Regions from separate parts of the Paenibacillus sp. RC84 genome, predicted to be linked through region 1. Evidence: riboswitches for the same ligand, from Rfam matches in the RefSeq annotation. Region 1 holds a riboswitch; the other holds the start of a gene.

What was found. A riboswitch is a leader RNA that binds a small molecule or an ion and turns the genes downstream of it on or off. The one in region 1 is predicted to bind FMN.
Region 2: linked by a shared signal. The riboswitch ahead of ribD (bifunctional diaminohydroxyphosphoribosylaminopyrimidine deaminase/5-amino-6-(5-phosphoribosylamino)uracil reductase RibD) and the one ahead of ABH899_RS11005 (DMT family transporter) in region 1 are both predicted to bind FMN.

What each region holds. Positions count from the first base shown of each region.
Region 1 covers NZ_JBGBYL010000004.1:157,063-160,472, forward strand. Annotated here, with positions in the region: gene ABH899_RS10995 (hypothetical protein) at 1-202, shown strand, start outside; gene ABH899_RS11000 (hypothetical protein) at 418-753, opposite strand; FMN riboswitch at 1,376-1,521, shown strand; gene ABH899_RS11005 (DMT family transporter) at 1,647-2,645, shown strand; gene ABH899_RS11010 (DUF1835 domain-containing protein) at 2,855-3,410, shown strand, end outside.
Region 2 covers NZ_JBGBYL010000003.1:168,205-171,614, forward strand. Annotated here, with positions in the region: gene ABH899_RS07990 (peptidylprolyl isomerase) at 31-462, shown strand; gene ABH899_RS07995 (hypothetical protein) at 511-774, opposite strand; FMN riboswitch at 1,081-1,263, shown strand; gene ribD (bifunctional diaminohydroxyphosphoribosylaminopyrimidine deaminase/5-amino-6-(5-phosphoribosylamino)uracil reductase RibD) at 1,757-2,896, shown strand; gene ribE (riboflavin synthase) at 2,881-3,410, shown strand, end outside.

The DNA.
Region 1 (3,410 bases):
AATTAAGATTTCCTTTAAGAGAGAACCGGATGGTCCTCCGATTATTAGACAAGTCATTACTGACAATGACAATAGAGATATAGAAACAAAGAATTCTAACGAAATAACAGTACCGTCCTCAGAAGGAATTTACATGTATAGTATTAGTGCAGACTGGTCTGAAGGAAGCGCTCAATATGCAATAAAGGTGCATGTTAAGTAAAGCTTATGCATTAGGTTAGACGAATTTAGAATGATCGTTAGTGGACTCGTTTGCAAATATAGTAACAGGAAAAATAAAAATCAGTGCCATTACTAAAGATAGTATTTTTGAAATATTTTTAGACATTCTAACTCTCCCATGTATCGCCGGCCGGCTAGGTAAATTTGCCGTATTCATACAATTGAGTCAAATGTGTTAATTTTTCCTTTAAATTATTACTCAATGTGTTTTTGTCCATTCCTACTTGATTGATAGATCTTTCCATCTGTATCTTCACTATAGTAATAAGTGTTCTCAGCTTCATCGTTAAATTGAACCGCAACTGCATAATCATTAATACCAACAAATTTTTGCGCCTTAACTGTTTTGAATGTGTAATCATTTGATTCGAATCCCTTGGTACTAAGATGTTCTACCGTTCTTTTTTCAAGAGATTGACTAATTGCAGTGTTAATTTTTATTTCACTTCCGTAAAAATCTCCAATAAAAAAACCTACAGCTGACATGAAGACAAATAACACAATAAGCCAAATTTTACGAATAGTTCCCACTCCCCTTGGTGGAATAGAATAAAAATTCGAATAGAGCGAGTCCTGTGAAACGCACTCACAGGGCTTAGAAATGATTCTTGAAATGCAATCAATATACTATATATAGTAAAATATGTAAAGTTCCACATTGGTTAATGAAAAGAGAAATTGATGAATGGATATTTATATAAATAAAAATATGAAATACATAATAATCGTGGAGACGATTAAGTATGGTTATGGATTCTACCACTAAGTTTTAACAGCAGAACAAATTATTCAGGTTCTAGGCTTTGGAAGAAGGAACGACTATGAATTTTGAAGAACCTCCTTTTTCCAGTTAGTCGGATAGAGAAAAGAGATACGATAAACACATTTAAAGACGTGATTTTCAATTGGTTAAAAGGCAAAGAAAGCAGGGCATAAGCCCTTGCTTTTTTTATTTTAGAGTGTTAATATTTCAATTACAGTTAAGTGTTCTTAGGTCGGTTTTGTGGTAGGATTTTGGTAGGAAACTTGTTGATATCAAAGGAAATGACGAGTAATCAAAGTAACTGAAGATTTCTCGGAAATCCAGCAGTATCAAGGGTTTGGGTAACCAATGAATATTACAGGTCACCAAAAGAACATACGAAATTGAATATTGAACCTTCGGGGTAGGGTGAAAGTCCCAACCGGCGGTGATGGGTACGCAAGTACCCTAAGCCCGCGACTCCCGGCTGTTACGGCCGGGACTGACTTGGTGCGACTCCAAGGCCGACGGTAAAGTCCGGATGGGAGAAGGTGAAAAGCAGCTTCATTAAAATTTTTATTTTAATGAAGTCTGTTTGTCGATGCCCCCGTTGAACTTCCAGCGGGGGCATCGTCTCTTTTCGGAAGGTTCAATTCAAAACATTCCACAGGGGGTTTTTGAATTGGAGAATGCTTTAGGTCTTAACGGAAAGTCCGCATTAACGAGAGGAAAAGGGATCAACGGCATCTGGTATGTCGCGCTGGGCGCCACTTTGTGGGGGCTTGATCCGCTTTTCCGCATCCTGCTGCTGAAAAGCTTAACATCGGCGCAGATCGTGTTCATCGAACACCTGCTGCTCGCCTGCTACGCGCTTCCGGTCCTGATCCGGTACCGAGAACAACTGACCGGGAAGCTGACGCTGGCTGTCATCGGCGCGCTGCTGTTCATTTCGTGGGGCGGATCGGCAATCGCCACGATTTTGTTCACGTCGGCGTTTGCTCATGGGAGCGCGAATGCCGTGCTGCTTTTACAAAAGCTTCAGCCCTTATTCGCGATTACCTTGGCGCGCGTACTGCTGAAAGAAGCTCTGCCGGCCCGATTTTTTAAATACATCTTTTTCGCACTTGCGGGCACGTATTTGCTGACGTTCGGGTTTCAATCCCCGTCGCTGGGACTCAAAGATCTGGGCACCATGAGCTGTCTGCTGTCGATTCTGGCCGCAATTCTCTGGGGCGGGTCCACGGTCATGGGCAAATATTTGCTGCAAAAAAATCTCGATTTCCCGATCGTAACTTCGCTCCGGTTTTTACTGGCCATTCCGCTGCTGTTTATCGTGCTGATGGCGAGCGGGGACGCCTGGCAGCTTCATAAAGCAACGGGCGAGTGGGCGCTTATTGTTGTGAACCTGCTGTTCCAGGCGTTTTTCCCGGGGCTGATCAGCATGCTGCTTTACTATAAAGGGTTGTCCTCGACCAAGGCGTTTCTCGCGACGATCGCGGAGCTGTCCTTCCCGGCCGTCGGTGTTCTGATCAACTGGCTCGTATTCGATCAGGCTCTGACAATCGGACAGTTGGCCGGCTTCCTTCTGATCTGGTCCACGCTGTGGTTTATGGGACGCACCCCGGAAAGTAAAGCCGCCGCGTCCGGCGCCAACGAGAAGCTAGACGCTTCGGCCGTTTAATTGCAACGCATCCAAAAGACTGCCTAATCGGCGGTCTTTTTTTATATCCACCGAAAGCGGAGCTCCACTTGCACGGAGCGAAAGAATTGAGTTTAGTTGAACTTCAGGCAGGTGTGCGGGAGAGTATAGCCGGATTTCCGGAAGATACTATGCTAAAATAAATACAGTACCATTATTTTACATAACCCCGCTAAGTGAGGTGTACGGAAATGAAACGCTCGGTTATGCTTGACGAGATTCATGCCCTTCATCCCAATGAAGCGAAGGGCCTACTGCTGCAAATGCTGGAGCAAGCACAGCGTTACGAAGAGCTGCCCGAGAAAAAACATGCCCTTCAAAAACAAATTTTAGAGATATGGAATGGTCACTTGGCCCGAAAACAGGCGGAGAACGAGGGAGAAGCAGGCCATGTCCACATTGTGATGGGACTGTCCGATGCGGGAGCTTTGAAGTATGCGCTCAGCAGCCTGGGCAGGAGGAAAGAAAGCGAGATCCTCGCGTTTAACGATTGTTTTTCCGAAGGGCCGATCCGGGAGCTGGAGACGGAGAAAGGGCGGAAGTTCCGGCTGGAATGGATGTCCGAACGTTTCAGGGAGTATGGGCACGCCCAGCTAACAGGGATCCGGCACGGTTCAGATACCATTCTTGAGACTATGCGCGGCTTACCCGCCGATAAGGACATTACAATCTGGACCGGTAATCACGCCCACGAGCAGATCGGGATGCGTCTTGCCCTGTCTGTCCTCCGTGATGCTCCGAATAACG
Region 2 (3,410 bases), on a different contig from region 1:
GAACCGATACATAAAAGGAGAGTGTCCCACATGGCAAAACAAGCGAAAATCACAATGGCAGGCGGCGGCGAAGTGCTGATCGACCTCTTTGAAAAGGATGCCCCGAACACAGTGGCAAACTTCGAGAAACTGGCTAATTCCGGTTTCTACAACGGACTCAATTTCCACCGCGTTATTCCGGGCTTCGTAGCCCAAGGCGGCTGTCCTCAAGGCACCGGCACCGGCGGTCCCGGATACACGATCGACTGCGAAATCAACCCGAACAAACATGAGCGCGGAACGCTTGCGATGGCTCACGCCGGACGCAACACAGGCGGCAGCCAGTTCTACATCTGCTACCAGCCGCAGCCTCATCTTGACGGCCAGCACACGGTTTTCGGCAAAGTAACCAAAGGCATGGAATATGTGGACGCGTTCAAAGGCCGCGACACAATGGAGAAAGTTGAAATCGTCGAAGTTTAATGAATGTATCCAAAAGCCCCTGGACAACCGCTGTAAGAAAGCGGCTGGTCAGGGGCTTTTCAGGATCAGGGCATCGAGGCGTATTTCCGCGTACGCAACATCCAGCAGAGAATCCACGCCAGCTTTACCGAGTTCGTCCCAGAGCCGCGCTTTATCCCATCCGCAGGCTGCCAATCCCTCATGGAGTACACGGCCGCGCACAATAACGGGGATCCCGTCAGAATGGCCATGATATAGGTTTGCGAAGCCGACGGCCGCCGTGTTTTTGGCCGCCTTCAGGCACTTTCGGGAAAAGTCTGTGTTCCTTTTCATTTATTCGGCTTCCCTTTCGTACAAGATGATCGCCCCGGTTTTCCGGGTATCTGCTTGAATATCCGGAATGGCTGAATACCCCCCTGTCCTTCCGCTGCAATCTCCATTTATGTGCGGCACATAAGGATCCTTCCTTGATGGGAAATCCGTTCCGCTTTTGTTCCGCATGACATATAGGACAGACTTATCCAGCCTTTCCCCGATTCGGCCCTGCTTATACCGTTTTCCGACCGGACTAGTCAACTTGACACTTGCAATTTGGAAATGACAATGGTACTATTCAGTCAACAATCGAATAAGATTGAATCAATCCTTCGGGGCGGGGTGAAAGTCCCTACCGGCGGTGTTGCCGCAGTACCGGTTATCCGGTCTGCAGCTCAGTCCGTGACCCGGCTTGTCTGTTTTTTAAGCGTTCGAACGCAGGACAATCCGGCTGACTTGGTGAGAGTCCGAGACCGACAGTTAAAGTCTGGATGGGAGAAGGAGAACGAAACGATTCAGTCTGCATACGCAGCTTCACCTGCATTCGCACAGAAAGGGCTTTTTTAGGTACATACGCGGCCTGGGTTGGCCGGCTTATTTGTGCTCTAAAGTTCATAAACAGCGGCGAGACCGGACGGCGGGCCATCGTGGCCTTAGCTTGTGCTATCTTTTCACTGCCGTTTTTTCCGATCTCGTCCTTTCTGCAAGCAAGATGCGAAATGTGTGGTAGCAGCACGTTTCTTTGGCATACCTGCCGGAGAACCCCGTATCCGTTCCCTTATTAAGGGGATCGGAGGTACTTTCCCGTACCCGCAGACTGGCTTCACGCGCGTTCTTGCTATTCCATAAAACCGCCCTTGTCCGAAACGGACAGGGGCTTTTTCAGGTTCAACATTTTGGCCGATGCGGGAGAGACTAAACACAGAACGAACCAAGCCGGAAAGCTGCTGAGGCAGAAAAGAGGGAAGAGCCAATTCCCTTCCCGGAAAGGAGACCGCTCATGCTTCAACCTTTACAGGACGAAAGTTACATGCGCCTGGCGCTGCAAATGGCCCAGGCGGCGCTCGGACAGACGGGCATCAATCCCGTCGTCGGCTGCGTCGTCGTCAAAGACGGCCGCATCGTCGGCATGGGCGCCCATCTGAAGCGGGGAGAGGGCCACGCGGAAGTGCACGCGCTGAAGATGGCCGGCCGCGAAGCCGAAGGCGCCACGGCTTACGTCACGCTGGAGCCGTGCAGCCATTACGGCAAGACGCCGCCGTGCAGCGGCAGGCTCATCGAGAGCGGCATCCGCCGGGTCGTCGTCGCGGCCGTAGACCCGAACCCGCTCGTGGCGGGGTCGGGGATCGCGAGACTGCGGAGCCGGGGCATCGACGTGGAGGCCGGTCTGCTCGCGGACGAGGCGAACGCCTTGAACGAGGCGTTTGGCAAGTTCATCGTGACGCGCCTGCCCTTCGTCACGATGAAATCCGCGAGCACGCTCGACGGCAAGATCGCCGCCAAAACCGGCGACAGCAAGTGGATCACCGGCGCGCCCGCCCGCGAGCTCGTCCACGCGATGCGGCACCGCCACGCCGCGATCATGGTCGGTATCGGCACGGTGCTTGCCGATGATCCCGAGCTGACCACCCGGCTGTCCGTGCCGGCGCTCCATCCGCTGCGAATCGTCGTCGATTCGCAGCTCCGGACGCCGCTGTCCGCGCGGGTGCTGCGGCAGCAGGATGAGCGGCCGACGCTCATCCTGACAACCGCCGGCGCCGATCCCGCCAAGCGCGAAGCGCTTGAAGCCCTCGGCGCCGAAGTGCTGGCGTGCGGCAGCGGCCCGCACGTCGATCTCCCGCTCGCGATGCGGCTGCTGGGCGAGCGGGAGGTGCCCTCCGTCCTCCTGGAAGGCGGAGGACGGCTCAGCGGGGCGATGCTGGAGAACCGCCTGGTGGACAAGGCGGTGCTGTTTTTCGCCCCGAAATGGATCGGCGGCGGGCCGGAGGCGCCGGACAACGCGGCGTTCGCCGGATTCGGCCGCATGAGCGAGGCGATCCGGCTGGCGCGGATGACCGTCGAGACCGTCGGCGAAGACGTCTGTCTCACGGGTTACCCGCAGTACGCCGAGAAGGAGGGTTCATCATGTTTACCGGATTAATCGAAGAAATCGGCGTTATGCGCCGCATACACAAGCAGGGCCAGGCGATGGTCCTGACCCTCGGCGCACGCCTGGTGCTGGAAGATGTAAAGCTTGGCGACAGTATAGCGGTCAACGGCGTCTGTCTGACCGTCGTCGCCTATGACAAGGAGACCTTTTCCGTCGATGTCATGCCGGAGACGTACCGCAAAACGAACCTCGCATCGCTTCAGACGGGAGCACGCGTCAACCTGGAACGGGCGATGCCGGCGAACGGCCGTTTCGGCGGACATCTCGTGCAGGGCCACGTAGACGGCACCGCCCGGATCCGGGCGAGAACGCCGGAGGAGAATGCGGTCGTCTACCGGCTGGAGCCGGACGACGATGCTGTCCTCCGCTACATGATTGCGGGCGGCTCCATCACGATCGACGGTATCTCGCTTACGCTTACAGACGTGACCGACAGCACGTTTGCCGTTTCAATCATTCCGCATACCCTGGCCCAAACGATTCTGCAGGACAAACAGCCCGGGGA